DNA from 2 places in the Streptomyces sp. RK9 genome. Region 1 is predicted to be linked to the other one. Evidence: predicted binding sites of a transcription regulator. Region 1 holds the regulator's gene; the other holds the start of a gene.
The links. The regulator HrcA, encoded in region 1, represses chaperone genes, less so after heat shock. The targets are predictions, from matches to a motif close to TTNGCACTCNGNNNNNCNGAGTGCNAA.
Positions count from the first base shown of each region.

Region 2: the regulator HrcA is predicted to act here: its motif matches at 6,882-6,908, upstream of groES (co-chaperone GroES).

Region 1 is NZ_CP173703.1:1,747,495-1,759,323, forward strand. Features, by position in the region: gene AB6L24_RS06750 (DUF3097 domain-containing protein) at 1-241, opposite strand, end outside; gene AB6L24_RS06755 (MBL fold metallo-hydrolase) at 265-1,026, opposite strand; gene hrcA (heat-inducible transcriptional repressor HrcA) at 1,293-2,309, shown strand; gene dnaJ (molecular chaperone DnaJ) at 2,310-3,449, shown strand; gene AB6L24_RS06770 (nitronate monooxygenase) at 3,926-4,999, shown strand; gene AB6L24_RS06775 (16S rRNA (uracil(1498)-N(3))-methyltransferase) at 4,996-5,745, shown strand; gene AB6L24_RS06780 (VOC family protein) at 5,768-6,169, shown strand; gene AB6L24_RS06785 (hypothetical protein) at 6,377-6,970, shown strand; gene AB6L24_RS06790 (S41 family peptidase) at 7,016-10,255, shown strand; gene AB6L24_RS06795 (histidine triad nucleotide-binding protein) at 10,475-10,828, shown strand; gene AB6L24_RS06800 (ribonuclease Z) at 10,900-11,808, shown strand.
Region 2 is NZ_CP173704.1:1,914,386-1,926,214, reverse strand. Features, by position in the region: gene AB6L24_RS28990 (WhiB family transcriptional regulator) at 1-306, shown strand, start outside; gene AB6L24_RS28985 (LysR family transcriptional regulator) at 350-1,246, opposite strand; gene AB6L24_RS28980 (MOSC domain-containing protein) at 1,327-1,995, shown strand; gene AB6L24_RS28975 (multicopper oxidase family protein) at 2,160-3,686, shown strand; gene AB6L24_RS28970 (SDR family NAD(P)-dependent oxidoreductase) at 3,706-4,479, shown strand; gene groL (chaperonin GroEL) at 4,661-6,289, opposite strand; gene groES (co-chaperone GroES) at 6,428-6,736, opposite strand; gene AB6L24_RS28955 (polysaccharide deacetylase family protein) at 7,235-8,215, opposite strand; gene AB6L24_RS28950 (THUMP-like domain-containing protein) at 8,298-9,512, shown strand; partial or broken gene AB6L24_RS28945 (transcriptional regulator) at 9,604-9,726, opposite strand; gene AB6L24_RS28940 (MFS transporter) at 9,802-11,367, opposite strand; gene AB6L24_RS28935 (TetR/AcrR family transcriptional regulator) at 11,479-11,829, shown strand, end outside.

The sequences.
Region 1 (11,829 bases):
CCAGGGTGACGACCCGGCCCTCCAGGAGGAAGCCGCGCGGTGCCATCGGGAACACGCGGTGCTTGCCGAAGCGGTCCTCCAGGGTCACCGTCGGCCCCTCGGCGGTCTTCTCGCAGCGGATCACCGCGCCGCAGAAGCCCGTGGTGACCTCCTCCACGACCAGGTCGGCCTCGGCGGGCACCTCGGGGACGGCGGCCGGCTTCTTCCAGGGCGGGGTCAGGTCCGGGTGGTAGCTGCGCATGGGCCAGACGTTATGGCATGCCGTCAGGCGACACCGAACCGCCGGGCAAGCTCGTCGCGTTGGCGGCGTACGAAGGCGGCGTCCACGACGGCCCCGTGCCCGGGCACGTACACCGCGTCCTCGCCGCCCAGGTCGAGGAGCCGGTCGAGGGCGGCGGGCCAGTGCCGGGGCGCCGCGTCCGGGCCGGCCTGCGGCTCGCCGGACTCCTCGACCAGGTCGCCGCAGAAGACGACCTCGGGCTCGCCGGGGCCGCCCGGCACGAGGACGGCGAGGTCGTGGCCGGAGTGCCCGGGGCCGACGTTGGCGAGCAGCACCTGGAGGCCGCCGAGGTCGAGGGTCCACTCCCCGCACACCAGGTGGCGGGGCTGGACCAGGAGGTCGGCGGCCTCGGCGGCGGCGGCCGGGTCGAGGCCCTGGGCGACGGCGTCGGCGCGCAGCCCCTCGCGGTCGTGGTCGAGGACGGTGTCGAGGCCGACGGCGCCGAACACCTCGACGCCCGCGAACGCCGCCGCGCCGAGGACGTGGTCGAAGTGCGGGTGGGTGAGCGCGAGATGCGTCACGCGCCGGCCGTCGCCGAGCAGCCGCCGGGCGTCGGCGCGCAGCCGGGAGCCCTCGCGCAGGCTGGACCCGGCCTCGATCATGAGGGCGGCGCCGGTGCCGACGACGAGCCCGGCCGTGCAGTCCCACACGGGCAGCCTGCACCGCCCCACGCGCGCGGCGAGCCGTTCCCAGCCCGCCTCCTCCCAGGCCGGGGCGGAGGCGGGGGAGGGCGTGGTCGTGTCCATGGGGTGACGCTAGCGCCGACGGGGCGCGGGGGCAGGACGGGGGCGGCCTCCGGAGCGGCGGGGTAGGTGGCCGGGGTGTCCGTCGGCGTGACAAGGCAGGACATGGGCGGCACCCGTCGGCATGACAACGGGGTCGGCCCTTGCCGGGCCTGTACCCACCGGCCGTACACTGACTCGGTGAAGGCTGGCACTCGCCCGGGGTGAGTGCCAGGGCGAGGGGCCACCACCGGGGGCTCGGGGCGAGGGACGGCAGCTGGAGGTGCGCGATGCTCAGTGAACGCAGGCTGGAAGTGCTGCGCGCCATCGTCCACGACTACGTGGGCACGGAGGAGCCGGTCGGCTCCAAGGCGCTCACCGAACGCCACCACCTCGGCGTCTCCCCGGCGACGGTCCGCAACGACATGGCCGCGCTCGAGGAGGAAGGGTTCATCGCCCAGCCGCACACCAGCGCCGGGCGGATCCCGACCGACAAGGGGTACCGCCTGTTCGTGGACCGGCTCGCGGGCGTCAAGCCGATGACGGCTCCAGAGCGGCGCGCGATCCACAACTTCCTGGACGGCGCGGTCGACCTGGACGACGTCGTCGGGCGCACGGTGCGGCTGCTCGCGCAGCTGACCCGGCAGGTCGCGGTGGTGCAGTATCCGTCGCTGACCCGCTCCACGGTGCGGCACGTGGAACTGCTCTCGCTGGCCCCGGCCCGCCTGATGCTGGTCCTCATCACCGACACCGGGCGCGTCGAGCAGCGCATGATCGACTGCCCGGCTCCGTTCGGCGAGACGTCGCTCGCGGATCTGCGGGCGCGGCTCAACAGCCGGGTCGCGGGCCGCCGCTTCTCGGACGTGCCGCAGCTGGTGCAGGACCTGGCCGAGTCCTTCGACAAGGACGACCGGGGGACGGTGACGACGGTCCTTTCCACCCTCCTCGAAACGCTGGTGGAGGAGACCGAGGAGCGGCTGATGATCGGCGGCACCGCCAATCTCACCCGCTTCGGACATGACTTTCCCCTCACCATCAGGCCGGTCCTCGAGGCCCTTGAGGAGCAGGTCGTCCTCCTCAAGTTGCTTGGTGAGGCGACGGATTCGGGCATGACCGTCAAGATCGGGCACGAGAACGCCCACGAGGGGCTCAGCTCCACGTCGGTGGTCTCCGTCGGCTACGGTTCGGGGAGCGAGGCAGTGGCCAAGCTGGGCGTGGTCGGACCGACCCGCATGGACTATCCGGGAACGATGGGAGCAGTACGCGCAGTGGCACGTTACGTCGGACAGATCCTGGCGGAGTCGTAAGTGGCCACGGACTACTACGCCGTACTAGGCGTGCGCCGCGACGCTTCCCAGGACGACATCAAGAAGGCCTTCCGGCGGCTCGCTCGCGAGCTGCACCCGGACGTCAACCCTGACCCGAAGACGCAAGAGCGCTTCAAGGAGATCAACGCCGCGTACGAGGTGTTGTCGGACCCGCAGAAGAAGCAGGTCTACGACCTCGGCGGCGACCCGCTGTCCCAGGCCGGCGGCGCCGGTGGCGCGGGCGGCTTCGGAGCGGGTGGCTTCGGCAACTTCTCCGACATCATGGACGCGTTCTTCGGTACGGCGTCGCAGCGCGGGCCGCGTTCGCGCACCCGGCGCGGGCAGGACGCCATGATCCGTCTGGAGATCGACCTCGAAGAGGCGGCCTTCGGCACCACGAAGGACATCCAGGTCGACACGGCCGTCGTCTGTACGACGTGTTCCGGGGAAGGTGCCGCGCCCGGCACCTCCGCGCAGACCTGTGACATGTGCCGCGGTCGCGGTGAGGTGTCCCAGGTCACGCGGTCCTTCCTCGGCCAGGTCATGACCTCGCGGCCCTGCCCGCAGTGCCAGGGCTTCGGGACCGTCGTGCCGACGCCGTGCCCCGAGTGCGCGGGCGACGGGCGGATCCGGTCCCGGCGCACGCTCACCGTGAAGATCCCGGCCGGTGTCGACAACGGCACCCGGATCCAGCTCGCGGGCGAGGGCGAGGTCGGCCCCGGCGGCGGCCCCGCCGGTGACCTCTACGTCGAGATCCACGAGCTGCCCCACGCCGTCTTCCAGCGGCGCGGGGACGATCTGCACTGCACCGTCACGCTGCCGATGACGGCGGCGGCGCTCGGCACGAAGGTGCCGCTCGAGACGCTGGACGGCATGGAGGAGGTCGACATCCGGCCCGGCACGCAGTCCGGCCAGTCGATCCCCCTGCACGGGCGGGGCGTCACCCACCTGCGCGGCGGCGGGCGCGGCGACCTCATCGTGCACGTCGAGGTCCTCACGCCGTCCAAGCTCGACCCCGAGCAGGAGCGGTTGCTGCGGGAGCTCGCGCAGCTGCGCGGCGAGGAGCGGCCCACCGGGCAGTTCCAGCCCGGGCAGCAGGGCCTGTTCTCTCGCCTGAAGGACGCGTTCAACGGGCGCTAGCGCCTTGACCGGCCCGGGGTGAGCGTGGAATCTACGCTCACCCCGGGCCGTTCTGCGTGGTCAACCCGCGCGGTGACGGCGCCCGGGGCTCGGCCGGGGCACCTCCGTTCGTGCCATCCCGTCGGCCGGGGGCCGTTCCACTTCCTTCCCTTGTCGTCATGGCGCCGCCGTCCTGGGCTGTGCCCACCCGTTCCGCCCTCTGGGCGGCCCAGCTGCCCACAGGGGTGGGGCAGTCCTTGGCCTTGCCCGGCTCCCGGCCGGGCCCTTCCCCGGCCCTGGTGCGGGAGCCCGGGCGGCTCGGCCGGCCGTAGCGTGAGTGGTGCAGGTGGCCATGGCGGCGGCGCGGTGATGTTCCAGTCACGGGTGGGTGGGTGGGCGGTGTCCGCCGCGGAGCGGCGGGGCAGGAAAGCCCCCACGGCGGGAAAGCCGAAGGACCCCGGACAAGGCGCCCCCGCCAGACGTGGCACGATGCCGGTATGTCCTCCGCGTTCACCGATCTCTGTCGCTATCCGATCGTGCAGGCCCCGATGGCGGGCGGTGGCTCGACCCCGCAGCTGGTGGCGGCTGTCGCCGAGGCCGGGGGGCTCGGCTGCCTGGCCGCCGGGTACAAAACCGCCGACGGGATGTACCAGGAGATCAAGCAGGTCAGGAGCCTGACGGCGCGGCCGTTCGGGGTGAACCTGTTCATGCCGCAGCCGGAGTACTCCGACCCCGCGGCCGTCGAGGTGTACCGCAATCAGCTCGCGGGCGAGGCCACCTGGTACGAGACGCAGCTCGGCGACACCGACGGCAAGCGCGACGACGGCTACGACGCGAAGCTCGCGATCCTGCTCGACGACCCGGTGCCGCTGGTGTCGTTCACGTTCGGCTGCCCGACCCGGGAGGTCGTCCAGGCCTTCGACCGCGTCGGCACCCGCACGGTCGTCACCGTCACCACGCCCGAGGAGGCCCGCGCGGCCCAGCGGGCGGCCGCCGACGCCGTCTGCGTCCAGGGCATCGAGGCGGGCGGCCACCAGGGCACGCACCGCGACAACCCGGAGGCGGACGGCTCCGGCATCGGCCTGCTCAGCCTGATCGCGCAGGTCAGGGAGACGGTGCAGCTGCCCGTGATCGCCGCGGGCGGCCTGATGCGCGGCGGCCAGATCGCCGCGGTCCTCGCCGCGGGCGCGGACTTCGCCCAGCTCGGCACGGCGTTCCTGGTGACGCCCGAGTCGGGCGCGCAGCCGCTGCACAAGCAGGCCATGACGAACCCGCTGTTCGGGCACACCGAGCTGACCCGCGCGTTCTCGGGCCGCCCCGCGCGCGGCCTGGTCAACCGCTTCATGCGCGAGCACGGCCCGTACGCCCCGGCCGCGTACCCGCAGGTGCACTATCTGACGGCCGGGCTCCGCAAGGCCGCGGCGAAGGCCGGTGACCCGCAGGCCATGGCGCTGTGGGCGGGCCAGGGCCACCGCCTGGCGCGGGCGCTGCCCGCGGCCGAGCTGATGGAGGTCCTGGTCGCCGAACTCGAAGAGGCGAAGGCCACGTTCGCCGCGCGGGGTGCGGTGTGACGGCGCCGGTCTTCGTCGTCGAGGACTTCCGGGGCGCGGCCCCGGGCGGCGCGTACGTCCTGGAAGGCCCCGAGGGGCGGCACGCGGTGTCCGTGAAGCGGCTGCACGCGGGCGAGGACGTCGTCCTCACCGACGGCGCCGGACGCTGGGCGCACGGCGTCGTCGCGGACACCGAGGGCAAGGACCGCCTGACGGTGTCCCTGGACGCCGACGGCGTACGCGAGGAGGCCGCGCAGACGCCCCGGATCACCGTCGTGCAGGCGCTGCCCAAGGGCGACCGGGGCGAGCTGGCCGTGGAGACCATGACGGAGACCGGCGTGGACGCCGTCGTGCCCTGGGCCGCGTCCCGCTGCATCACGCAGTGGAAGGGCGAGCGCGGCCAGAAGGCGCTCGGCAAGTGGCGGGCGACGGCACGCGAGGCGGGCAAGCAGTCGCGCCGCGTGCGCTTCCCCGAGGTCGCGGAGCTCGCCACGACCAAGCAGGTCACGGCGCTCCTCGCGGACGCGGACCTCGCCGCGGTCCTGCACGAGGAGGGCAGCGAACCGCTGGCCACCGCCGCCCTGCCCACGACCGGCCGCATCGTGCTCGTCGTCGGCCCCGAGGGCGGCGTCTCCCCGGACGAGCTGGCGGCGTTCGCGCAGGCGGGTGCCAAGCCCTACCGGCTCGGGCGTAGCGTGTTGCGCACGTCGACCGCGGGCACCGCGGCGACGGCCCTCCTCCTCGGCCGGACCGGACGCTGGTCCTGACCGCCGCCCGAAAGGCAGCCCCGTGGAACTCGCCCAGGTACGCCTGCTCGTCACCGACTTCCCCGCCTGCTACCGCTTCTACGCCGATGTGCTCGGCCTGAAGCCCCAGTCGGGCGCCACGAGCGGACCGTACGAGAAGTTCAGCCCCACGACGGGCTCCGCGGGCATCGCCCTGCAGGACCGGACGGTGATGGCCGAACTCCTCGGCGAGCTGGCCGAGTCGGCGACGGGGCACCGCTCCCTGGTGGTGCTGCGCGTCGACGACCTGGACGCGTACTGCGAGCGGATCACCGGGCGCGGCGCCGAGCTGACGCACGGGCCCGCGCCCATGACGGACCGGATGCGGGTGGCCCATCTCAAGGATCCCGAGGGGAACCTGGTGGAGCTCCAGGAGTGGCTGCTGCTGCGCACGGACCGCGCCTGAGCGGACCCGTAAGGGCCGGGAAGCCGCGGAGGCCGCCCCGAAGTAGCTTGTGGACAGGGGCGGTTACTGGACAGTTGGCCGCAAGCGGTCTACCGCCGTGCCGTCCGCGGTGGCACCCTGCCGCTCATGGGGGCATTGAGGCGAACACCGCGATCACCGTTACCGCGTTCCCGGTGGGCGCGGCGACCACGGCGCGTCCTCGTCGCCGTGACGGCCGCCGTGGCCGCCGGTGCGGGAGTCGCCGCGTGCGACCCCGTCGAGGGCAACATGAGCACGTCCGCCGTCGCGATCACCACCGACAAGATGGGCACGCGGGAGCTGGAGCGGCAGCACGCCGACGTGGACTGGCTGACCTGCACGGCCTCCTTCATCGGCAAGCCGAGGAAGGCGTCGGACTCCGACAAGCAGCGGGACGCCGAGGTGGACTGCCGGGGCCAGTCCGACGACGACAAGGTCATCACCATCAAGGGCCGGGTGACGGAGGTCCGCAACGGCGCCTGCGTACGCGGCCGTCTGACCGCGAAGGTCGGCCGCGAGGAGTGGTTCCGCGTCGACGCCCTGGGCAACTGCGACCACACGCCCGACGATGACGACAACGACGACAGCGGCAACGACGACAGCAACAACGGCAACGGGAACGGCAACAGTCACGACGGGAACGACGGGAACGACGGGAACAACGGCGACAACGGGAACGACGGGAACAACAACGACGACAACGCCGGGCACGAGAAGCCCGATCCCGGGCCCACCGCCACCGTCACCGTGACCGAACAGCCCGACGAGGAACCGGGCAAGTGATCCAAAACGCCCCCGCCCCGCGCGGCGCCTGCTTAGGCTGACGGTGTGACTCAGCCTGCCTACCTCCGGTTTCCGCACCTGCGCGGCGAGTTGATCGCCTTCACCGCAGAGGACGACGTCTGGCTCGCCCCCCTCGACGGCGGCCGCGCCTGGCGGGTCAGCGCCGACAACGTACCCGTGACCCAGCCACGGATCTCCCCGGACGGCACCACCGTCGCGTGGACGTCCACCCGCGACGGCGCCCCCGAGGTGCACGTCGCGCCCGTGGCCGGCGGCCCCACCCGGCGCCTGACGTACTGGGGCAGCGCGAAGACGTCCGTGCGCGGCTGGACCGCCGACGGGCGGGTCCTCGCCGTCAGCACGCACGGCGAGGCCTCGCTGCGCCGCACCCGGGCGCGCGCGGTGCCGCTCGACGGGGGGCCCGCCGAAACGTTGCCGTACGGCCTCGTCGGGGACGTCGCGCACGGCCCCGGGAGCCAAGTGCTGCTGCTGTCCGCGCCGATGGGGCGCGAGGCCGCCTGGTGGAAGCGGTACCGGGGCGGCACGGCGGGCAAGCTGTGGATCCGGCGGAGCGCCGACGAGGACGGGCCCGAGCCCCGCTTCGCCCGGCTGCACGCCGACCTCGACGGGAACATCGAGTACCCGCTGTGGGTCGGCGACCGCGTCGCCTTCCTCAGCGACCACGAAGGCGTCGGCGCCCTGTACTCGTCGCTGCCCGACGGCACCGACCTGCGCAGGCACACGCCCGTCGACAGTTTCTACGCCCGGCACGCCGCGACCGACGGCACCCGCGTCACGTACACCGCCGCCGGTGAACTCTGGCTCCTCGACGACCTCTCCGACCTCACGGACGCCGAACCGCGCCGCCTCGACGTCGTACTCGGCGGGCAGCGCACCGACCTCCAGCCGCATCCGGTGAGCGCCGCCCGCTGGTTCGGGGCCGCCGCGCCCGACCACACCGGGCGCGGCAGCGCGGTCGCCGTGCGCGGCGCCGTGCACTGGGTCACGCACCGCGAGGGGCCCGCCCGTGCGCTCGCCGCCGAACCGGGGGTGCGGGCACGCCTGCCGCGCACGTTCCGCGTCGACGGCGAGGAGCACGTCGTGTGGGTGACGGACGCCGAGGGCGACGACGCCCTGGAGTTCGCGCCCGCCACCGGCCTCACACCAGGGGCGACGCCGCGGCGGCTCGCCGCCGGACAGCTCGGCCGGGTCCTCGCGCTCGCCATGGCGCCCGACGGCAGCCGGGCGGCCGTCGCCGCGCACGACGGCCGGGTCCTTTTCGTGGAGCGCGAGAGCGGCGAGGTGCGCGAGGTGGACCGCGCCGAGCACGGCGAGGCCACCGGGCTCGTCTTCTCGCCCGACTCCGCGTGGCTCGCCTGGTCGCACCCCGGGCCGCGGCCGCTGCGCCAGCTCAAACTCGCCAACACCGCCGACCTGTCGGTGTCGGAGGCCACCCAGCTCAGGTTCCGGGACTACAGCCCGGCGTTCACCCTCGACGGCAAGCACCTCGCGTTCCTGTCCGCGCGGTCCTTCGACCCCGTCTACGACGACCACGTCTTCGACCTCGCGTTCGTCGGCGGCGCCCGGCCGCACCTGATCACCCTCGCGGCCACGACGCCCTCGCCGTTCGGACCGCAGCGGCACGGCCGGGCCTTCGACAGCCCGGACGCGCCGGGCGCCGAGACGCCCGACAGCGAGGGCACGCCCGCGACCCGCGTCGACCTCGACGGGCTCGCCGAGCGCGTCGTGCCGTTCCCCGTGGAGGCCGCCCGCTACTCCACGCTGCGCGCCGCCAAGGACGGCCTGCTGTGGCTGCGCCACCCCGTGCACGGCGTGCTCGGGGCGTCCCGCGCCACGCCGACCGACCCCGACCCCAGCTCCGAGCTTGAGCGCTACGACCTCGCCCAGCACCGCGTGGAGGAACTCGCCGGTGTCGCCGAGCACTTCGCGGTCACCGGCGACGGCAAGCGGGTGCTGCTGTGGGCCGACGGCAAGCTGAAGGTCGTGCCCAGCGACCGGCGGGCGTCCGGCGACGAGGACAGCGACACGAACATCACCGTCGACCTCGGCCGCGTACGCCAGTACATCGACCCGGCCGCGGAGTGGCGGCAGATGTACGACGAGGCGGGGCGCCTCATGCGGGACAACTTCTGGCGGCCCGACATGGGCGGCGTCGACTGGGACGGCGTCCTGGAGCGCTACCGCCCCGTCCTCGCCCGCGTCGCCACCCACGACGACCTCGTGGACCTGCTCTGGGAGGTGCAGGGCGAACTGGGCACCTCGCACGCCTACGTCACGCCGCGCGGCGGCTGGGGCGGCGGCGCCCGGCAGGGGCTGCTCGGCGTCGACCTGTCGCGGGGCGAGGACGGGGCGTGGCGGGTCGACCGCGTCCTTCCGTCCGAGACGTCCGACCCGCACGCGCGCTCGCCGCTGGCCGCGCCCGGCGTCGCGGTGCGCGCGGGCGACGCGATCCTCGCCGTCGGGGGGCGGCCCGTCGACCCGGTGACCGGGCCGGGGCCGCTGCTCGTCGGCACCGCGGGCAAGGCCGTCGAGCTGACCGTGTCGCCCGCGGGCGGCGGCGACCCCCGGCACGCCGTCGTCGTCCCCGTCGACGACGAGGAGCCGCTGCGCTACCACGCGTGGGTCGCCGACCGGCGGGCCTACGTCCACGAGCGCTCCGGCGGCCGGCTCGGCTATCTGCACGTGCCCGACATGCAGGCACCCGGCTGGGCGCAGATCCACCGGGACCTCAGGATCGAGGTTGCCCGCGAGGGCCTGGTCGTGGACGTGCGCGAGAACCGCGGCGGGCACACCTCGCAGCTCGTCGTGGAGAAGCTGGCGCGCCGCATCGTCGGCTGGGACCTGCCGCGCGGCTCGGGGCCGCTCAGCTACCCCGGGGACGCGCCGCGCGGGCCCGTCGTCGCCGTCGCCAACGAGTTCTCCGGCTCCGACGGCGACATCGTGAACGCCGCGATCAAGGCCCTCGGCATCGGTCCCGTCGTCGGTACGCGCACGTGGGGCGGCGTCGTCGGCATAGACAGCCGGTACCACCTCGTCGACGGCACGCTCGTGACGCAGCCCAAGTACGCCTTCTGGCTGGAGGGGTACGGGTGGGGCGTCGAGAACTACGGCGTCGACCCGGACGTCGAGGTCGTGGTCACGCCCGAGGACTACGCCGCCGGGCGGGACCCGCAGCTCGACGAGGCGGTACGCGTCGCGCTGGCGGCACTGGACGAGAGCCCGGCCAAGGCGCCGCCCGCCTTGCCCGGGGTGCCGTCGGCCTGACGGTCGCCCCTGCGGCCCAGGGGCCTCGTGCCCTTGGGCCGGCCCCGGCTGCACTCCCGGCCGGGCCCCCTGCCGGGGTTTCCCACCCGCCCACCCGTCTCGCCCGGACTTCCGGGCGCCCTGCGGCCACCCCCCCAACCCCCCTCACCCCGACCCCGTCTCCCCCCACCCCGATACCATGCGACCCAAGCGAACCCAGTGACCCGGGAGGGTGTCCCCATGGCGGGAGAACCGCAGGCCGACTGCCTGTTCTGCAAGATCGTCGCGGGTGAGGTGCCGGCGACCGTCGTACGGGAGACCGAGACGACCGTCGCCTTCCGCGACATCAACCCGCAGGCCCCCACGCACGTCCTGGTCATCCCCAAGGTGCACTACCCGGACGCCGCCTCGCTCGCCGCCGCCGAGCCGCGCATCGCCGGTGACGTGCTGCGCGAGGCCGGTGAGGTCGCCGCCGACGAGAAGTCCGAGAGCTACCGCATCGTCTTCAACACCGGCGCCGGCGCCGGGCAGACGGTCTTCCACGCGCACGCCCACGTCCTCGGCGGCCGCGGCCTGCAGTGGCCGCCCGGCTAGCCGACGCGAGCCCGGCCCTCCGCGCTCACCCCTGAACACGCGCCCACCCCGAACAGCTGGGACACCCTCCTTTGTCCGCACGTGAATTGGTGGTCCTCGGCACCGCGAGCCAGGTACCGACCCGCCAGCGCAATCACAACGGCTACGTCCTGCTCTGGGACGGCGAGGGCATCCTCTTCGACCCCGGCGAGGGCACGCAGCGCCAGATGCTGCGTGCCTCCGTCGCCGCGCACGACCTGAACCGCCTCTGCGTCACGCACTTCCACGGCGACCACAGCCTCGGCCTCGCGGGCGTCATCCAGCGCATCAACCTGGACCGCGTCCCGCACCCCGTGACCGCCCACTACCCGGCGTCCGGCCAGCACTTCTTCGACCGCCTTCGGTACTCGACCGCGTACCGCGAGACGGTCGCGCTCACCGAGGCGCCGGTCGCCGCCGACGGCGTCGTCGCGACCACCCCCTCGTACCGCCTGGAGACCGCGAAGCTCTCCCACCCCGTGGAGGCGTACGGCTACCGGATCGTCGAGCCCGACGGGCGCCGCATCCTGCCCGCGCTGCTCGCCGGACGCGGCATCAAGGGCCCCGACATCGGCGTGCTGCAGCGCGAGGGCAGTCTGCGCGGTGTGACGCTCGAAGAGGTCAGCGAGGTGCGCCGCGGCCAGCGGTTCGCCTTCGTGATGGACACCCGGCTGTGCGAGGGCGTGCACGCCCTCGCCGACGGCTGCGACATGCTCGTCATCGAGTCGACGTTCCTCGACGAGGACCACCGGCTCGCCTCCGACCACGGCCATCTGACCGCGGGTCAGGCCGCCGGGGTGGCCCGGGACGCCGGGGTCCGCCACCTCGTCCTCACCCACTTCAGTCAGCGCTACCCCGACCCCGCGCTCTTCGAACAGCAGGCGCGCGCCGCCGGGTTCGAAGGCGAGCTGACGGTCGCGCGGGACCTGATGCGGGTGCCGCTGCCCAAGCGCAGCCCCTGAGCCGCGACCCGCGCCCGCGGA
Region 2 (11,829 bases), on a different replicon from region 1:
TCCCGCCTTCCCGGACCGAACGCAGATCTGTGGGACTGGCAGCTCCTCGCGGCCTGCCGCGGGGTGGACAGCTCGCTCTTCTTCCACCCGGAGGGCGAGCGCGGCGCGGCACGGAGCGCACGTGAGAACTCGGCCAAGGAGGTCTGCATGCGCTGCCCGGTGCGCGCGGAGTGCGCGGCGCACGCGCTCGCGGTCCGCGAGCCGTACGGCGTGTGGGGCGGACTGACCGAGGACGAGCGCGAGGAACTGATGGGCCGGGCCCGCAACCGCCTGGTCACGGCGGCGGGCAGCGGCGCGACGCCCTGAAGGAACGTTTCTTCAAGCGCGCCCCGGGCCTTCCGGGCGCGCCTCAGCGCGCGGCGGCCCGCGCCAGGTGGTCGAGGGTGGCGGCGACGGCCGGCACCTGCGCCAGGTCGGGCAGCGTGAGCGCGACGATCTCCCGGCGCACGGCGGGCTCCACCGTCACCGCGCGGGCCCCCTTGGGCCGCACCGACTCGATCGCGAGCTCGGGCAGCACCGCGACCCCCAGCCCCGCCCCGACCAGGCCGATCACCGCCGGGTAGTCGTCCGTGGCGAAGTCGATGCGGGGGGCGAAGCCCGCGCTCTCGCAGACCTCCACCAGCTGGCGGCGACAGCGCGGGCAGCCCGCGATCCACGACTCGTCGGCCAGCTCACCGATGGTGACGCTGTCGGCCTTCGCCAGCCGGTGCTCCTCCGGTACGAGGCCGACGAGCCGGTCGTCGAGCAGCGGCCGTACGACGAGGTCGTCCCACTCGTCCGCGGCGGCGGCCCCCGCGTACCGGAAGGCGAGCGCCACGTCGCAGTCGCCCTCGCGCAGCATCTCCACCGAGCGCGGGGGCTCGGCCTCCTCCAGGGAGACGCGGGTGCCGGGGTGCGCGGCGCGCAGCGCGGCGAGCGCGCCCGGCACGAGGGTGGAGGAACCGCTCGGGAAGGAGACGAGGCGGACGCGGCCCGCGCGCAGCCCGGCGATGGCGGCGACCTCCTCCTCGGCCGCGGTCAGCCCGGCGAGGATGCCCGCGGCATGCCTGACCAGGGCTTCTCCGGCCTGCGTGAGCCGCATCTCGCGGCCGGTGCGGATCAGCAGGGGCGTGCCGACCGACGCCTCGAGGGCCTTCATCTGCTGGCTGACGGCGGGCTGGGTGCAGCCGAGCTCGCGGGCCGCCGCGGAGAAGGAGCCGGTGGCGGCCACGGCGCGCAGGACACGGAGATGACGGGCCTCGATCATGGCTCGAGCATAAGCGACCCTTGGGCCCATCACCCAATAATGCGTGGCCGCTTTGAGGAGCGCTCGCTTAGCCTGGCCGCATGAAGCTTCTCTCCGTGAATGTGGGCCGGCCCAAGACCGTCGACTACACCGACTCTCCCGGCGGCCGCACCGGGATCGACAAGCAGCCCGTCGACGGGGCCGTCCGGGTGACCGCGCCCGGCCCCAAGGGCACCGGCGGCAGCGGCCTCACCGGAGACACCATCTGCGACCTGCGCCACCACGGCGGCGACGACCAGGCGGTGTACGCCTTCGCGCGCGAGGACCTCGACGCGTGGGAGCGGCTGCTCGGCCGGACGCTGCCCAACGGCGGCTTCGGCGAGAACCTCACGACGTCCGGCGTGGACGTGAACGGCGCGCTGATCGGCGAGCGTTGGCGCGTGGGCCCGGACCTGCTCCTGGAGGTGACCTCCTCGCGCATCCCGTGCCGCACGTTCCAGGGCCACGTGGGTGAGACGGGCTGGGTGCGCCGGTTCACGCAGGCCGTGCTGCCGGGCGCCTACCTGCGGGTCATCGAACCGGGCGAGATCCAGGCGGGCGACGCGGTCGAGATCGTGCACCGCCCGGACCACGAGGTCACGGTCGCCGTGCAGTTCCGGGCCGTGACGACGGAGCGCGCCCTGCTGCCTTCGCTGCTCGCGGCCGAGGACGCGCTGCATCCCGAGACGGTGAAGAAGGCACGGAAGTACGTGGCGAAGCTCAGCGCGTAGCGATCCTGGGCGGCGCGAGCCGCGCGAGCCGCGCATGCACGAGCCGTACGAGCCGTACGAGCCGCGCATAGGGGAAGTCCCTAGGGGCGCACGGGAGTTGAATCGGGGTCGGGTGGGGGCCGTCCCCGATACTCCCGGGCGGGCCGAGCCGCGAGTCTCGAACCATGTCCCGACTCACGAGCAGGCCACGCCTCAAGCGCGTCCTCATCATCCTCGGCAGCGTCGTCACGGTCGTCGCGCTGGCGCTCGGCGGCGGCCTGCTGTGGCTGTGGCAGGACGCCGAGGTCAGCACGGTCGGCAAGGAATCCTTCGACAACGCCCTGGCGATACCGCCGTTGGCGAAGTCCCGCGTGGCCAAGGACGGCACCCGCGTCTTCGACCTGCGCATGCAGTCGGGCGAGAAGGAGTTCAAGGCCGGGCGCGCGACGCCGACCTGGGGTTTCAACGGCGACCATCTGGGCCCGACCCTGCGCGCGCAGCGCGGCGAGAAGGTCCGCGTGCGGATCCGCAACGGCCTCGACGAGGCGTCGACCGTCCACTGGCACGGCATGCACCTGCCCGCGAAGACGGACGGCGGCCCGCATCAGATGATCCGGCCCGGCGGCAGCTGGAGCCCGCACTGGACGGTGGACCAGCCCGCGGCCACGCTCTGGTACCACCCGCATCCGCACGGCGCGACGGAGAAGCACGTGCAGCGCGGCCTCGCGGGCATGTTCCTCCTCGACGACAAGCGCAGCGCGCGCCTCGCGCTGCCGAAGAAGTACGGCGTCGACGACCTGCCGGTGATCGTGCAGGACGTGAGGTTCGACGGCGCGAAGTTCGACCACGGCCACAAGATGATGCGCAACGTCGGCTTCCTCGGCGACCGGACCATGGTCAACGGCACGCTCGCGCCGTACCAGGAGGTGGGCGACGAACTCATACGCCTGCGGCTCCTGAACGCCTCCACCGCGCGTACGTACGACTTCGGCTTCCCGGACGACCGCGCCTTCTCCCTGGTGGGCACGGACGGCGGCGCCCTGGAGCGGCCGGCGCGGATGGAGCGGATACAGCTGTCGCCGGGTGAGCGCGCCGAGATCGTGGTGCGGATGCGGCCCGGCGAGAGGACCGTGCTGCGCAGCTTCCCGCAGGACAACTACGGCGGCGCCTGGCAGCAGCGGTTCAGCGGGGGCGACGACTCCTTCGACGTGCTCCAGCTGCGGGCGGCGGAGCGACTGCGTCCTTCGCCCGCGCTGCCCTCGGAGCTGGGCGACCTCGAGGTGCCGGACGGCGCGGGGGCGAGCCGGGCGCGGTTCTTCGACCTGAAGCAGTCCGGGATCAACGGCCGGGCGATGCGGATGGACCGGATCGACGAGGTGGTCACGCGCGGCGCCACCGAGACCTGGACCGTGCGCAACGACAACGGCATGCCGCACAACTTCCATGTGCACGACGTGCAGTTCCGCGTCCTGGAGGTGAACGGCGAGGCGCCGCCGCCGGAGCTGCGCGGCCCCAAGGACACGGTGTTCCTGCCGAACGGCACGACCATGAAGCTGGCCCTGCGCTTCGAGGGCCCCGCCGACCCGAAGACGCCGTACATGTACCACTGCCATCTGCTGAGTCACGAGGACGGAGGAATGATGGGCCAGTTCGTGGTCGTGGAGAAGGGCCAGAAGGCGGACAAGCCGTCCGGGCGGCACAGCGGGCACTGAGGCTCACTAGCCTTGGTCCATGACTACGGCTCTGATTACGGGATCGACCGCCGGTATCGGCGCTGCCTTCGCGCGGCGGCTCGCCGGTGACGGGCACAACCTGGTCCTGGTGGCACGCGACACCAAGCGGCTGCGCGAGCAGGCGACCGAGCTGCACGACCGGCACGGCATCGAGGCGGAGGTCCTGACCGCCGACCTCGCCACGGAGGACGGCATCACGGCCGTCGAGGAGCGGCTCGCCCGTCGCCGCGACGGAGTCGACCTGCTGGTCAACAACGCCGGATTCGGCAACAAGGGCCGCTACTTGGAGGTGCCGCTCGCCGACGAGCTGACGATGCTGAAGGTGCACTGCGAGGCCGTGCTCCGGCTGACGTCCGCGGCGACGGGGGCGATGCGGGAGCGGGGCCGGGGCGGCGTCGTCAACGTCGCGTCGGTGGCGGCGTTCGTGCCGCGCGGGACGTACGGCGCGTCCAAGGCGTGGGTCGTGCAGTTCACGCAGGGGGCGGCCAAGGACCTGGCGGGCACGGGGGTGCGGCTGATGGCACTGTGCCCCGGCTTCGTCCGCACGGAGTTCCACGAGCGGGCGGGCATGGGCACGGACAACATCCCCAAGTGGATGTGGCTGGACGCCGACAAGCTGGTGGCCGCGGCCCTCACCGACCTGGCCCGCGGCAAGTCCCTGTCCATCCCGGACCCGAGGTACAAGACCCTGATGGGCGTGGTGAAGGTGACCCCGAGGGCACTGCTGGGCGGGGTGACATCGAGGACGGGCAGGAAGTACGGCCCCAAGTAACCCCGGGGCCGAGCCCCGTAAGGGGCGCGGGGAACTGCGCGAGGACGGACCACGCCCCGCACCCGGCACCCCTGCGAAACCCGGCAGACGCGAACCCGGGACAGACCGAGGCCCGGCATCCCGCGACGGGATGCCGGGCCTCGGACGGCGCCTTGATCGGCTACCGCGCAGAGCGCATCGCTCAGTGCGAGTGACCGTGACCGTGCCCGTGACCGGCGTCAGCCTCTTCCTCGGCCGGCTTCTCGACGACCAGCGTCTCGGTCGTGAGCAGCAGGGAGGCGATGGACGCGGCGTTCTCCAGGGCGGAGCGCGTCACCTTGACCGGGTCGATGACGCCGGCCTTGACCAGGTCGACGTACTCGCCGGTCGCGGCGTTGAAGCCGAAGCCCTTGTCCAGCTCCGCCACCTTGGTGGTGATGACGTAGCCCTCGAGGCCGGCGTTCTCGGCGATCCAGCGCAGCGGCTCGACGACGGCGCGGCGCACGACCGCGACACCGGTGGCCTCGTCGCCGGTCAGGTCGAGGTTGCCCTCGAGGACCTTGGCGGCGTGGACGAGCGCGGAGCCACCACCGGAGACGATGCCCTCCTCGACCGCGGCGCGGGTCGCGGAGATGGCGTCCTCCAGACGGTGCTTCTTCTCCTTCAGCTCCACCTCGGTGGCGGCGCCGACCTTGATGACGCACACGCCGCCGGCCAGCTTCGCGAGGCGCTCCTGGAGCTTCTCGCGGTCCCAGTCGGAGTCCGTGGCCTCGATCTCGGCCTTGATCTGGGCGACGCGGCCCTCGACGTCAGCGGAGTTGCCGCCGCCGTCGACGATGGTCGTGTCGTCCTTGGTGATGGTGACGCGGCGGGCGGAGCCGAGCACGTCCAGGCCGACCTGGTCGAGCTTGAGGCCGACCTCCTCGGCGATGACGGTGCCGCCCGTGAGGGTGGCCATGTCGCCGAGCATCGCCTTGCGGCGGTCGCCGAAGCCGGGGGCCTTCACCGCGACGGCGTTGAAGGTGCCGCGGATCTTGTTCACGACCAGGGTCGACAGGGCCTCGCCCTCGACGTCCTCGGCGATGATCAGGAGCGGCTTGGAGGAGCCGGCCTGGATGACCTTCTCCAGGAGCGGCAGCAGGTCCTGGATGGAGGAGATCTTGCCCTGGTGGATCAGGATGTACGGGTCGTCGAGGACGGCCTCCATACGCTCCTGGTCGGACACCATGTACGGCGACAGGTAGCCCTTGTCGAAGGCCATGCCCTCGGTGAAGTCCAGCTCCAGACCGAAGGTGTTGGACTCCTCGACGGTGATGACACCGTCCTTGCCGACCTTGTCCATCGCCTCGGCGATGAGCTCGCCGACCTGCGTGTCCTGGGCGGAGAGCCCGGCCACGGCGGCGATGTCGGACTTGTCGTCGATCGGACGCGCGGTGGCGAGCAGGTCGTCGGAGACGGCCTTGACCGCGGCGTCGATGCCCTTCTTCAGGGCGGCCGGGGAGGCACCGGCGGCGACGTTGCGCAGGCCCTCCTTGACCAGGGCCTGGGCCAGCACGGTGGCGGTGGTGGTGCCGTCACCAGCGATGTCGTTGGTCTTGGTCGCCACCTCCTTCACCAGCTGGGCGCCGAGGTTCTCGTACGGGTCCTCGACCTCGACCTCACGGGCGATGGTGACGCCGTCGTTGGTGATGGTGGGGGCGCCGAACTTCTTGTCGATGACGACGTTGCGGCCCTTGGGGCCGATCGTCACCTTGACCGTGTCGGCAAGCTTGTTGACGCCGCGCTCGAGGGCGCGACGGGCGTCCTCGTCGAACTTCAGGATCTTCGCCATGGGAGCGTTTCAGCCCTCTCGAAAACTCGGGTGAACGAGCCGCGCCCCTCGCCGCCCGGCAATCAGCGGGGTGACCAGGGGCGCAGCGCAAGCAAATCTGCAGGTGAAGCAGGTGCAGCAGAGACGAAAGTCGCTCGACTACTTCTCGATGATCGCGAGCACGTCGCGGGCCGAGAGGACGAGGTACTCGTCGCCGTTGTACTTCACCTCGGTGCCGCCGTACTTGCTGTAGAGCACGACGTCGCCGACCTTCACGTCGAGCGGCAGGCGCTCGCCGTTCTCGAAGCGGCCCGGGCCCACGGCGAGGACAGCCCCCTCCTGGGGCTTCTCCTTCGCGGTGTCCGGGATGACCAGGCCAGAGGCCGTGGTCTGCTCGGCGTCGAGCGGCTGGACCACGATGCGGTCCTCAAGCGGCTTGATGGCAACCTTGGAGCTGGCGGTCGTCACGATCCGACCTCCCCCTTCGGAGATCTCGCGGGGTTAACTGATCTGAGGTGGCGACCAGGTGGATCCGTCGTCGCGGGTGCCGGACCTGCCCGTCGCTGTTGGCACTCTCCAGTGGGGAGTGCCAGGCCCGAGACTAGGACGACGATTAGCACTCGGTCAAGCGGAGTGCCAATGCAGGCGGAGTTACGGGGGGTCGGGGCGGGGCGCCCGGGCCGGAACCCGGGCTCACGCCTTCGGACAACGTCCCGCGCGGGCGCAGGGTTCCGAGCGGTCCGGGCCCGCACCGCTGCTCCGCCTGCGGCAGCTTGCGCGGGACCTTCCGCGGAATCTTCTCGGCCGCCTTCCTGCCGAGACGCTCGATCGGGTCGACCGACTGCGCACAGCCGGTGAGCAGCAGGACGGGGGCGAGCACCCCCGCCGCGACCGCCGCCACCCGGACCCTGGAAACCCGGGCCCACGAGACCCAGGCCCGCGCGGGTAGGCCCCGCGCGGGTCGGTTCACAGGTAGTCCTCGAGCCGCGCCACCGCGTACCCCTTCGCCGTGACCGTCTTCAGGACCGTGCGGACCATGTCGGGCATGGTGCCCTTCCAGTCCTCGCGGCCGCGGAAGTGCGTGAGGATGATGTCGCCCGGGTGCAGGTCCTTGTCCCACTCCCGCCACTCCATGTGCCGGGCGAAGCCCTCGGACGCCCACAGCGGCACCGCCTTGACGCCGCAGGACTTGGCGGCGCGCAGGGTGTCGCGGTTGTAGTTCCCGTACGGCGGCCGGAACAGCTCGGGCCGCTTCCCGTACCGCCTCTGGATGGTGTCCTGCATCCCGCAGATCTCCCGCCGCTGCCCCTCGTAGGAGAGCCCCGGCAGATAGCGGTGGTTGAGCGTGTGGTTGTTCAGCACGACGCCGTTCCGCTGCATCCGCTTGAAGTAGCCGTAGTCCTCCTTGACCAGGTAGTCGCTGAGGAAGGCGGTGTACGGGATCTTCAGGTCGCGCATCATCCGCAGGAACGCCGGGTCCTTCTCGGCGCCGTCGTCGATCGTCAGGAAGACGACCTTGTCCTTGGTCGGGACGGTGGTGAACACCGGCGGCAGCTGCGCCTGCCCCTCGACCTCGAAGCCCTTGCGGGTGGTGATGCGGGGCTTGACGGCGGGCGCGGGGGGCGCGGCCAGCGGGGTCCGCGCGAGCCCCCAGCGCTTCGCCGCCGCGGCCCGCGCGGCCTGCTTCGCGCGCAGCGCGTCGGCGTAGTCCCGCAGCGCCTGGGCGGGCGGGCCGAGGCGCGGCTGCTGGCCGTGCGCGCCGGGGCCGCCCCGCTCGTCGCCGTCGGCGGCGCAGCCGGAGGCGATCGCGGTGGCGACGACGGCGGTGCTGACGGCCAGGGCGGCGAGGCGGCCGCTTCTGCGCCGCCCGCGCGCACCGCGCCGCCCGTCCGGTCCGCCCCGTCCACCCTCCGGGGCATATTGTTCGTTTTGTCGTACTAGTCGCATGGCGCCGCATCCTCGCAGCTCAGGCAGGCCCTACGGGGCCGACACCGCCGCCGTACGCGCACCTTCCACCGACTGGCCCACAATGGGCGACGTGAACGATCCGCTTGCCTCCTTCGCCGCGCTCCGCACCGCCGAGGGCCAGGGCCTCCTCGACGCCGTACGGGACGTGGAACCGAGTCAGGAGCTCGCGGTGGCCACCCGGCTGCGCCGCGAGCACCCCGCCGACTTGGTCTCCGCCGCGCTCGCGCAGGCGCGGCTGCGGCAGCGGGCGGCTGCGAAGTTCGGCGCGGCGGACGCCGCCCGCATGTACTTCACGCCGAACGGCGTCGAGCAGTCCACGCGCACGTCCGTGGCGACGTACCGCGCGCGGCGCTTCAGTGACCCCGGCGAACTCGGCGGCCTCGGCGTACGCTCCGTCGCCGACCTCTGCTGCGGCATCGGCGGCGACGCCATCGCCCTCGCGCGCGCCGGGGTCGCCGTCCTCGCCGTCGACCGCGACCCGCTGACCTGCGCGGTCGCCCGCGCCAACGCCGAAGTCCTCGGCCTCGCCGACCTCATCGAGGTCCGCGAGGCGGACGTGACCGACGTCGACACCTCCCCCTACGACGCCGTCTTCGTCGACCCCGCGCGGCGCGGCGGGCGCGGCCGGATCTTCGACCCCGAGGCGTACTCGCCGCCCCTCTCCTGGGCCGTCGAGACCGCCCGCAAGGCGCCCCGCGCCGCCCTCAAGATCGCCCCCGGCATTCCGCACGAGGCCGTGCCCGGCGAGGCCGAGGCCGAGTGGATCTCGGACGGGGGTGACGTGAAGGAGGCCGTGCTGTGGTTCGGCGGTGACGCGCCCGGCTCGCACCGGGCCACGCTGCTGCCGTCCGGGGACACCCTCGCCTCCCCGCTCGCCACGATGCTCCCCGACCCGGACGTGCGGCCTGTCGGGCGCTTTCTGTACGAGCCCGACGGGGCCGTCATCCGTGCCCATCTCGTCGCCGAGGTCGCCGCGCGGGTCGGTGGTGGGCTCATCGACGAGACCATCGCCTACGTCACCTCCGACGCCGCCGTCGGCACGCCCTACGCCGACGCCTACGAGATCACCGACCAGTTGCCCTTCAACGTCAAGAAGCTGAAGGCTCTCCTTCGGGAGCGGGGGGTCGGCATCCTCACCGTCAAGAAGCGCGGCTCCGCCGTCGAGCCCGAGGAACTCCGCCGCAAGGTGAAGCCCCAGGGGCCTGGGTCCGCCACGGTGTTCCTCACCCGGGTGGGGGGCGCGCCGACGATGCTGGTGGGGCACCCGGTGGGGTAGCCCTCGCGGGGGCGCCCCAGACCCGCCCCTCCCCGAACCTGGGGCTCCGCCCCAGACCCCGCTCCTCAAACGCCGGAGGGGCTGGATTTTCCAGCCCGGCCTTGGTCATCTCCTGGAGCAGCTCGCCCATGCGCTCCTCGAGATCGGCGCTCGGGCCGCCGCTCTCCGGCAGGTTGTTCGCGTCGATGCGGATCATCGTCAGATAGCGCGGCATGGCCGTGACTCCGTTCAGCAGGTGGGTGGCGGAGGCTCTCCCCGCCGCCCGCTCCCACTTCTCACTTCTCACTTCTCACTGATGCGTCGAACGGGAGACGCCCGGATCGACACCCTCGCCGAGATTCTTCGAAGATTCTTCGGATGCGTACGTCTCCGCGGGTAGCGAGGGTGTCGCCGCCGACGGCGCGGGCGCACTCCGCCGCCCGTGCAGCACCACCGTCGCCACCGCCGCCCCCACGAGCAGCGCCGCCGCCACCCCGAACGCCGCCGCGTACCCCTCCGCGAGCGCCCCGGGCCCCGGCCCCGCCCCCGGCCCTCCCCCCGCCCCCGTCGCACTGGCCGCCACCGTCACAAGCACCGCGAGCCCGATCGAACCCCCGAGCTGCCGCGAGGTGTTGAGCAGCCCGGACGCCATCCCGGTCTCTCCCGCAGCGACCCCCGACGTCGCCGCCGTGCCGAGCGGTACGAAGCACATGCCGATGCCGACGCTGGCCACGAGCGAAGGCCCGAGGATCGACCCCGCGAACGTGCCGCCCGCCTCGACCGCGAGCGCGAACCACGCGAACCCGGCCGCCCCGAGCAGCCCGCCCGCCACGAGGAGCGCCCGCTCCCCGACCCGGCCCACCGTGCGGGTCGCGATCACCGTGCCCGCGACGACGCCCGCGCAGAACGGCAGGAAGGCGGCTCCGGCGCGCGTGGGCCCGTACGCCATGACGTCCTGGAGGTAGAGCGAGGTGAAGTAGAACGCGGCGAACTGGCCCGAGGACATCAGGAGCGCGAAGACGTTCGCCGACAGGACGGGGCGGTGCGTGAGCAGGCCAAGGCGGAGCAGCGGGCCGCGCGCGTGCCGTTCGCCGCGCCGCTCGACCCCGCAGAACGCGACCAGGAGGACGGCCGCCGCGGCCAGCGTGCCCACGGTCGTCGCCGAGCCCCAGCCGTAGGTCTCGGTGCGGACCAGGCCGAGGACGAGCGCGCTCGTACCCGCCGTGACCAGGAGCGCGCCCGCCACGTCCAGGCGCGGCGCGGGCCCCGTGCGCCGGTCGGCGGGGATGCCGGAGCGGCTCGCCGCGAGCGCCACGAGCACCACCGGCACGTTGACCAGCATCACCGAGCGCCAGCCCACCCAGTCCGTCAGCAGTCCGCCCGCCATGATCCCGACGGCACCGCCGAGCGCACCCGAAGCGCCCCAGAGCCCGAGGGCCCGCGCCCGCTCCCGGCCCGCCGCGAAGTGGACGGTGATCAGCGCGAGCGCCACCGGCGCGAGGGCGGCGGCGCCCGCCCCCTGCACCGCCCGCGCCGCGATCAGCTGCCCCGGGCTCTGCGCGAGCCCGCCGACGAGGCTCGCGGCCCCGAACACCAGGAACCCGGCGACCAGCGTGCGCCTGCGCCCCACGAGGTCGGCCAGTTTGCCGCCGAGCATGAGCAGCCCGCCGAACGCGAGCGCGTACGCGTTGACGACCCAGGTCAGCGACTCGGGCGCGAAGCCGAGGTCGGAGCCCATGTCGGGCAGGGCGATGTTGACGACGGACATGTCGAGGGAGACGAGGAACTGGACGGTCAGGAGGACGGGGAGCAGGAGCGGGCCGGGCGGAGGGGTCGAAGAGGTCGGAGAGGCCGACGAGGTCGGAGAGGTCGTCATGCGGCGCACATTATTATACGCGTATAGAAATTAGCTATACGCGTACGGAAATTGGTCGGAAGCGAGGCCCCGGGGGTCGGCCCCCACACGCCCGGACGCGACAATGAGCGCGTGGCAGCGCGAGCGAACGGCGAGAAACCCGGCACACCCGGGAACGGCACGGCCGGACAGGACACGGGCGGCCAGAACACGCCCGGGCAGACCCCGGCCGGACAGACCCCGACCGGGCAGAAGCGCCGCGTCGGGCGCCCCCGGCGGATCGAGCCGGCGGCGATCGTCGACGTGGCGCGGCGCATCCTCCAGGAGGAGGGCGTCGCGGCGCTCAGCATGCGCCGGGTCGCCAAGGAGGTCGGCGCCACCCCCATGGCGCTCTACCACCACGTGCGCGACAAGGACGAGCTGCTGATGCTCACCCTGGCCGGGACGGCCGCGACCCTGCCCCGCCCCGAGCTGCCCGCCGAC